3 regions of the Oenococcus sp. genome follow, and region 1 is predicted to be linked to each of the others. Evidence: predicted binding sites of a transcription regulator. Region 1 holds the regulator's gene; each other region holds the start of a gene.
The links. The regulator Rex, encoded in region 1, represses fermentation and respiration genes when NADH is low (regulators of the CRP and FNR family bind a similar motif). The targets are predictions, from matches to a motif close to TTGTGAANTANTTCACAA.
Positions count from the first base shown of each region.

Region 2: the regulator Rex is predicted to act here: its motif matches at 1,242-1,259, upstream of adhE (bifunctional acetaldehyde-CoA/alcohol dehydrogenase).
Region 3: the regulator Rex is predicted to act here: its motif matches at 1,564-1,581, upstream of adhP (alcohol dehydrogenase AdhP).

Region 1 is NZ_JBDNNF010000001.1:32,979-36,100, forward strand. It holds gene groL (chaperonin GroEL) at 1-487, opposite strand, end outside; gene ABF487_RS00120 (GroES family chaperonin) at 491-766, opposite strand; gene ABF487_RS00125 (redox-sensing transcriptional repressor Rex) at 880-1,545, opposite strand; gene tsaD (tRNA (adenosine(37)-N6)-threonylcarbamoyltransferase complex transferase subunit TsaD) at 1,625-2,650, opposite strand; gene rimI (ribosomal protein S18-alanine N-acetyltransferase) at 2,647-3,122, opposite strand, start outside.
Region 2 is NZ_JBDNNF010000006.1:84,039-87,160, forward strand. It holds gene ABF487_RS07900 (acetate/propionate family kinase) at 1-1,169, shown strand, start outside; gene adhE (bifunctional acetaldehyde-CoA/alcohol dehydrogenase) at 1,300-3,122, shown strand, end outside.
Region 3 is NZ_JBDNNF010000005.1:19,466-22,587, reverse strand. It holds gene ABF487_RS06935 (AbrB/MazE/SpoVT family DNA-binding domain-containing protein) at 1-410, shown strand, start outside; gene adhP (alcohol dehydrogenase AdhP) at 461-1,513, opposite strand; gene ABF487_RS06925 (DNA-deoxyinosine glycosylase) at 1,646-2,203, opposite strand; gene ABF487_RS06920 (DUF488 domain-containing protein) at 2,160-2,549, opposite strand; gene ABF487_RS06915 (aldo/keto reductase) at 2,814-3,122, opposite strand, start outside.

The sequences.
Region 1 (3,122 bases):
CATCAGCAATCAACTTGCCCGTCTCTTCATTTGCAGCCGAAATCGAAGCAATTTGCTGAATAGAAGAAGAGTCTTTAACTTCATGAGATTCCTTTTTCAAAGCAGATACAGCGGCGGCAGTGGCTTTTTCAATACCGGCACGAATGCCGACAGGATTAGCACCAGCTGTCACGTTCTTCAAGCCTTCGTTAACGATTGCTTGTGTCAGAACAGTCGCAGTTGTCGTACCATCACCGGCAACATCATTAGTTTTAGAAGCGGCTTCAGTCACGAGCTTGGCACCCATATTTTCGTAATGGTCGTCTAATTCGATGGCTTTGGCAATTGTGACACCATCATTTGTAATCGTTGGTGTACCGTAATTCTGCTCCAAAACAACATTGCGTCCCTTAGGACCAATCGTTGTCTTAACAGCATTTGCCAACTTGTCGATTCCTGCCTGCATACGTGTGCGGGCATCTTCAGAAAAACGTACTTCTTTAGCCATGAATTACAAAACCCCCAGAATATCTTTTTCGTGAACGATGAGATAATCTTCTCCATCGATCGTAACTTGTGAACCGGCGTATTTATCAAACATTACTTTGTCGCCGACTTTGACAGACTTAGGAGCTTCAGTATCCCCAATTCCCGTTTCAGAAACTGCCACAACAGAACCTGTAACTGGTTTTTCTTTGGCGTTGTTTGCAATTAAAATCCCACCAACCTTTTCTTCTTCGGGCTGGTCAATACTAAGAACAATTCGATCACCTAATGGTTTAATCATGAATTTAAAAACCTCCTTTAATTTGTTCCGCGTAAAATTATAACGCAATTGGTCAAAAAAGGTCAAACTTTTTGACAAATCCTGACTATTTTAGAAAATAATAAAAAAACGCTTTATTTAGCGCTTTTAATGTTCTTAAAATTATCCACAAAATAGATCAAAGTCTGCATACCGGTCGTCAAATCGACATTCTGAACACGGACACTGGATGGTACCGTGATCCGAATCGGTGAGAAGTTCAAAATTCCCTTGATACCAGCTGCAACTAATTGATCGGTCACTTCTTGAGCTGCTTTTTCCGGCACTGTCAGAATAGCGATCGTAATATTGTTGGCATGCAGCCGTTCTGCCAATTCTTTAACATGATAAACTGGAACCGATTTTCCCATTTCGTTTACCAGCTTGATCGAGCGCTTATCATCGTCAGCATCAAAGCCCATGACGATTTCAATATTGCTGGTATGACTGAAATTATTTTTCATCAAAGCCTGGCCTAGATTTCCAACACCAACCACGGCCACTTTGTTCAGCTTATCTTGCGACAATACCTTACTAAAGAAGCTTAAGAGCGCGCTGACATCGTAACCGAATCCGCGTTTGCCCAAAGCGCCAAAGTAAGAGAAGTCGCGGCGAACTGTAGCTGCATCGAACTTAATCGCCTCAGAAATTTCGCTGGAATTGATCCGCTTGATACCAGCATCATTCAATGTGGATAAATAATAATAATAAATCGGCAAACGTTGTGCAGTCGCCCGCGGTATTTGATTTTCAGAAGTCATATCCTTTAAAGTCCCCCAGAACCATTTCTATTACATTGTAAACGAACTAGATAAAAAAATCACAAAAAATGTGAAATAATCACATTCTCGAAAAATTCAGAGATGGATCCGTATTCAAATCCAGCCCTGAAAAACGGCCGGCTTTAAAATTCAGATACGCGGCTGCACCAATCATCGCCGCATTATCACCTGCCAGTGAAATCGGCGCCTCTGTCAGTTTCAAATGATAGGTCTGGGCCAGATGCTCAATCGCTGTGCGCAAAGCTAGATTTGCCGCAACACCACCACCTAGAAGAAGCTGCACGGGTTGAAACACTTGAATTGCGGCTTCGGTTTTTTCAATAATCGCTTCCACAACCGCTTTTTGAAAACTCGCCGCAACATCATTTTTATTAATCTGCTCGGAAAGCTGATCAGCATGATGCACATAATTTAAAACAGACGACTTCAAGCCGGAAAAAGAAAAATCAAAGGTGTTTTCCGTGTGTGCGATCGGAAAATGAATGTTGGCTTGCCCCTTTGCTGCCATTTCCTGCATTTCTTTGCCGGCAGGATAATTCAGCCCGAGAATGCGGCCCACTTTATCAAAAGCCTCGCCGGCGGCATCATCTAGAGTTGTGCCGATAATTTGAAAAGAGTTTTCCTTTGCCATCCAAAGTAATTCGGTATGTCCGCCAGAAACCATCACAGCCATGGCTGGATAACTGGTCGGCTGGACAAAATTAGCTGCGCTGATATGCCCTGCTAAGTGATTAACAGCAATAAAGGGCAGGTCGTGAACCATCGCAAACGTTTTACCGGCCATTAAGCCAATCAATAAAGAACCAACCAGCCCAGGGCCGTATGTCGCAGCCACTGCCGATAGTTGTGCAGCCGGATCAGTTACGGATGCCTCCTGCAGGGCTTCTTTTGTCACACGGTTGATCCACTCCAAATGGTGCCTGCTGGCGACCTCGGGGACAATCCCGCCAAAGCGTTGATGACTGGCAATTTGCGTTGCCACAATATTACTGAGAATTTCGTGACCGTTTTTTACAACTGCTGCACTGGTCTCATCCGCCGAAGACTCAAAGGCCAAAATTAAATTATCTTGTTTTGCTGTCAAAACAGCCACTCCATTTCTATTGCATCTTCGTGATCATCATTATAGTAACCAATCAATTCCGATTTTTTCTTAAAACCAATTTTTTCATATAAACGGCGTGCATGTGCGTTAGACCGGCGTACTTCCAGCGTGAGGCGCTGCAAATGATTTAGTTGGGCGATTTTCCCAGCATAGTTCAGCAAGTAACTGCCTAACCCTTTGCTTTGCCATATTGGCAGCACAGCAATATTTGTAATATGCAAGTCCTTGCTGTTGCGGCGATATGTCAATCCAATAAATGCAATCGCCTGTCTCTCGACACTGGCCGAAAGATATAAATTGTGCCGGCCGTAAGCAATCTCAGTCACAAAAGCCAATTGATTCCAGGGAGCTAGTCCAGTATAAACAGCTTCCTCAATAGCAACAAGTTTTTTGCTGTCCTCTAGGTCCGCCTGTCGAATCAACACTTTTTTCCCGGCAATCGAAATCTCAT
Region 2 (3,122 bases), on a different contig from region 1:
CTGGTTCATCGTCATTAAAGTTCAAATTAATGGACATGCCGGAAGAAAAAGTCATCGCCGAAGGCATGATCGAGCGTATCGGTGTTGACCTTAGCCAAGATGATAATGTATCAATTAAATTCCAAGGGGACAAACATAAGTCTCGTCATGCTTTTTCAAACCATGAAGAGGCGATTAACTTTACGCTTGCTCAATTTAAAGATTTGGGTATTGTGAAGGATTTTGATGAGATTAAAGGAATTGGCCACCGTATTGTGGCCGGTGGCGAATGGTTCAACAAGTCTGTCCTTATTGATGATGAAGTCCTGAAGAAAATTGAACGTTTGGCAGCCTACGCGCCGTTGCATAACCCAGCCAATGCATTGGGAATTAAAGCTTTTTCTAAAATTATTCCTAACGCTGTCGAAGTGGCCGTTTTTGATACGGCTTTCCATCAGACGATGCCTAAGGAAAACTATTTATACGCAGTTCCATATGAGTATTACACGAAGTATGGTGTTCGCAAATACGGGGCACATGGTACTTCACATAAATATGTGGCCGAGCAGGCCGCTCAAATGCTGCACAAACCGCTTGAAAGTTTGAAGCTGATTACGATGCATCTTGGCGCCGGCGCATCAGTTACAGCGATCAAAGACGGAAAATCCTTGGACACCTCGATGGGATTCTCTCCGTTAGCTGGATTAATTATGGCGACGCGGTCAGGGGATGTCGATGTATCGCTGGTTAATTATGTGAAAGGCAAAGAAGGGCTGTCTGATCAGCAGATGCTGGATATTCTGAATCATAAGTCCGGCTTGCTTGGTATTTCTACTTTATCTAGCGATATGCGCGATTTGCTCGACGTTTATGATACTAATGAACATGCTCGATTAGCTGTTAATATGTTCGTTAATCGTGTTGTTAATTATATTGCACAATACTATTTCGAGCTTCAGGGTGTTGATGCTTTGGTCTTTACAGCCGGTATTGGTGAGAATTCTGTGCCGATTCGCAAGATGATTTTGGAAAAATTGGCTTTTCTTGGTGTCAAATTGGATGAAAAAGCTAATGATCAGCATGGGGTTCAGACAGCGATTACACAACCCGATTCCTCGATTACGGCTTTTCTGATTCCAACCAACGAGGAGCTGGAAATTGCGCGTGATGTTCAAAATTTGATGAAATAAAGAAAAACGTCTTCGGGCGTTTTTTTATTATCTTTTTACTTGACATTATAGTTGTGAAGTTTTACACTAATAATGTTAATAAGTTCACAAAGTTGTTTATGAGATCGGGCTTATTACAAAAGGAGAACTGATGGCAGTTGAAACTAAAAAAATCACTAAGAAACAGCTGACTCCAGAAGAAATTCAGGCTAAAAAGGATTTGGCTGCGCAGTACATTCAAGAGCTTGTTGATAAGTCCAAACAGGCTTTACTGGAATTTTCATCTTATACACAAAAACAAGTTGACCAGATTGTCGCGGCTATGGCCTTGGCCGGCTCAGAGCATTCTTTGGAACTGGCACATTTTGCCTATAACGAGACTGGACGTGGCATTGTCGAGGATAAGGATACAAAGAATCGTTTCGCATCCGAATCAGTTTACAATGCGATTAAAAACGATAAAACAGTTGGCGTCATTGACGAGGATCCCGTTACCGGAAAAGTCAATTTGGCTGCACCTCTTGGCATTCTTGCCGGAATTGTGCCGACAACCAATCCAACTTCGACGACTATTTTTAAGTCCTTGCTGACAGCTAAAACACGCAACACGATTATTTTTGCTTTCCATCCTCAGGCACAAAAGTCCTCGGTGGCTGCTGCAGAAATTGTTTATCAGGCAGCTCGCAAAGCAGGTGCACCTAAGAACTTTATTCAGTGGATCGAAACGCCTTCACTAGAAAATACGACAGCCTTGATGCAGAATCCTGGTATTGCCTCTATTTTAGCGACAGGGGGTCCTGCCATGGTGCACGCGGCCCTCACTTCAGGTAATCCGTCAATGGGTGTCGGTGCTGGTAATGGTGCCATATTTATCGACCACACCGCTCGTGTCCGCCGTGCGGTTGAGGACCTGCTTTTGTCTAAGCGCTTTGATAACGGTATGATTTGTGCCACTGAGAACTCAGCTGTGATTGAAGCATCTGTTTATGATGAATTTATGGAACTAATGCAGCAAAAAGGCGCTTATCTGGTGCCGAAAAATGACTATAAAAAAGTCGCTGATTTTGTTTTCAATGATAAGCATGGTGTCAACGGCCCGGTTGCTGGTATGAGCGGCCGCTGGATTGCTGAAAAATCCGGTATCAACCTGCCAGAAGGCAAAGATGTTCTTTTGTTTGAACTCGACCAAAATAACATTGGCGAGAAACTTTCTTCAGAAAAACTGAGTCCTCTGCTTTCAATCTACAAAGTTCAGGACCGTCAAGAAGGTATTAAAGTTGTTCAGCGTTTATTGGCTTACCAAGGTGCCGGCCATAATGCGGCGATCCAAATCGGCACACAAGACGATCCTTTCGTTAAAGAATATGCGGACGCTATCAATGTCTCTCGGATTCTTGTTAATCAGCCTGATTCAATTGGTGGTGTTGGCGATATTTATACAGATGCATTGCGTCCTAGTCTGACGTTAGGAACAGGATCTTGGGGGAAGAATTCGTTGTCGCATAACTTGTCTACTTATGATTTGCTGAACATTAAAACTGTTGCACGACGCCGTAATCGGCCGCAATGGGTACGTCTGCCAAAGGACATTTACTACGAGAGAAACGCCATCACTTATCTGCAGGAATTGCCAAAAGTTGATCGTGCCTTTATCGTGACAGGACATTCGATGGTCAAGTACGGTTTTGTCGATCGCGTCTTGGAACAGTTTGCCTTGAGAAACGATCAAGTCAAGACCAGCATTTACAGTTCTGTACAGGCTGATCCCTATTTGAGCCAGGCCGTTCAGATCGCCAAGCAGATGCAGGAATTCCAGCCTGATACTGTCATTGCGCTAGGCGGCGGATCACCTTTGGATGTTGCTAAAATTTCACGTTTTCTGTATGAATATGCACAGCAATCAGGTCAGGACGATTTTCTTGATGATAATGATGCAATTAAAGACTTGTTTAAGGGCCTGCAGCAGAAATTCAT
Region 3 (3,122 bases), on a different contig from region 1:
TAATTCCTAAATTCATCACAATTCAAACACGGATTCTACGGATTTTGCTGACAGGCTCGTCAATCGCCTTCGGGTTAGTCGGTGTTTTTCAAAATAATCGCGCCATCGATTGGCTGCATCAGCTGCATTGGTGGACATCCAATCTGCTTGTTGCATTTATTCTACTGATAATTATTGGTATTCGCTGGTTGCTGCCAGGTATTACAAGAGAATTTCTGCTAACAGCCTATGGTTTTGCCGGCTTGCTAGCCTTATCGGAAATCTTGTTTCAGTGGGTTCATTACCTGTCGCTAACGGCTTTTGAAATCATTTCATTTGGGCTAGCTTTTGGCTGGTTAATTTTACTAATGCAGAATTTAAATAACCTCTACCTGGAAAACGCCGAAATCTTCACGATTGAAATAAAATAAAAAGCTCTGGCAAGAAATCACCAGAGCTTTTTTAATCATTCTTTTTAGATTTACATATGAGTAAAATCAAAGACTTTACGTCCGGTAATTTTACCTTCTTTCATCTCTTCAATCACATCATTAATATCTTTCAAATCAACTTTTTCAACGATTGGTGTGACTTTGCCTTCAGCGCCAAACTGGAAGGCTTCTTTCAAATCTGCACGTGTGCCAACCAAAGAACCGCGAACTTCAATACCATCTAAGACTGTCTTAGCAATATTCAAAGCCATATCGCCTTGAGGTAATGCAACGGCAACTAGTTTGCCCAATGGGCGAAGAACGTTAACAGCTTGAGAGAAGGCTGCATCATTGACAGCCGTTACTTGGGCATTATGAACACCACCAGTTAATTTGTTAACTTTAGCAACGACATCTTCAGTTTTGCGATTAACAATAATATCGGCACCGTTTTCTTTAGCGGCTTCCAATTTATCAGGGTTGCCATCAATAGCAACAACGTGCGCGCCGAAAACATTATGTGCATATTGAACAGCTAGGTTGCCAAGTCCGCCAGCACCATGGACTGATACCCACTGACCAGGCTTCGTCTCACCGACTTTCAATGCTTTATACATCGTGACACCGGCACACGTGATGGAAGAAGCAGCCGCTGGATCCAAATCGGATGGCACCTTCACTGCATATTTTGCGTTCACAACAACTTGTTGAGCCATCGCACCATCAACAGTATAGCCAGAATTTCTTACCTTACGGCAGAACGTCTCATTGCCTGAAACACAATAATCACACACACCACAAGCATCATAGAACCAAGCAATTGAAACACGGTCACCGACTTTCAAATACTGATCCGCACCTTCACCAAGTTTAGAAACAATACCGACACCTTCATGACCGATAACACGGCGCCAACTGCCGTTGCGCGTTCCCATGGTATTAGGATCACCAAAATCTCCGCTTGCACAATGCAAATCCGTGTGGCATAAACCACAGTATTCAACATCGACCAAAGCATCACCAAAAGCCAGTTTACGAGGCTCCCAGTCATCTACTAAATCAACAAATCCATCATTTTTTTCTCGAACAAGAGCTGCTTTCATTTTTGTCTCCGACCTCTTTTTAGGTAGTTTATTTCGATTTTTGTATTAGTTTGTACAAAAATTTACAAACTCAATATAGCATACATTTGTGAAAATAAAAACATTGTGAAAACTGTCAATAAAAAAGCTGTCTCATTGGACAGCCTGACCCTCAAGTGCTTGTTTAACTAAAGACCAACGAGCCATGAAAATTGGTTTCGCCTGTGTGGCACGATTGGCTGGCGAAGTCGAAGGCAAGTAAATAGCTTTTTGGCCAATTGTCGGTGCCACTAGCTGATTGAAGAGCTCTGTTGATTTTTTGCCTTCTGTAAAAATCGTTTGAATTTGTGAGCTTGCTAATAAATTTGTAAAATCATTTGCAACCGGGTTTTTAATTGTCGCATCCTGGGAACCGATAATATCGGCTTCTGCGAGCGTCTGCCAAATAGCAACATGATTCCTTAAAGCAAAATTGCGACGCGATTCTATGGTCTTATCAGCCTCTTTTTGGCCGAGGACTTTAGCTAAAGTCTGCCAAAAAATGTTTTGCGGACTGCCATAATAAAAACCGAAAGATAAAGATTTGGGTGATGGCAGCGACCCAAGCAGCAAAACTTGAGAGTGTACATCATAAAGTGGCGGCCAGGGATGCACAACATGCTGATAATCAAGCTTGTGTTGTTTCGTTTGTGCTGCTTGAACCCGTTTCAAAAGCAACTCCCTGACGTGTTAGATAATTTGCGAGAACTTTAGCATTATTCTCATGGTTCTCTCTAGAGGCATACAGCAAAATACTATCTGGATGATCTTTTAAAGTCTGCAAAAACTCGACAGTAGCTGGATTGCTGGATAATTCTGTCAAATAAATTGCGCGAAAAGCCATCTCATCTAAATCTTCATCGTGGTACTTCTGCCGCAAATCTTCGGATGGCGCAATCTCTTTTGCCCAAAGATCAATCGCAGCTTTCTCTTTACTGACACCACGCGGCCAAAGCCTATCAATTAAAACCCGATACCCTTTTGATTCGGATCCGTAAATTCTCTCAAATTTGATCATATACCCCTTATTCTAGCTTGCAAATTTTTTTTGGCTAATCATTTATGAGACATTTAAGATTGCCAAAACATTAAAAGAAAGTCTAATAAAGACTAACATGTATTTCTCGTAACACATGAAATAAAGAAAGAATTACTTAAAATTGTAAACACTACTTGAAAAAGATTGTCTCGGCTAATCGCTGGTTTTCGAGCTTCCTTTACATCATTCTCAGCTTTTTGATGTCCAAGGTACCCTCTGACATAGTTGCATTCATCCGCCGGCTTAGCCCATTGTCACATTATGGCGAGCCTGGCCTGTATCGGGAATTCGGTCCAAGATAGCCATGTCAGCGTCTGAAAGTTGGAAATCAAGCGTCGCATTGGATTTGGCATGTTCGGATTTTGTTGCTCTTGGCAAAGGCAGAATATCTTTTTGCAGCACATATTTCAGCGCGATTTGCGGAACAGAAACCTGATATTTTTCCGCAATTTTCTGGATCTCATCTTGCGTTGCCAAGCCGCCGGTCGCCAGCGGTGAATAGGCTTCGACTTGAATACCGAGTGATTTCGTAAAGGCCGTAATTTTTGGTTG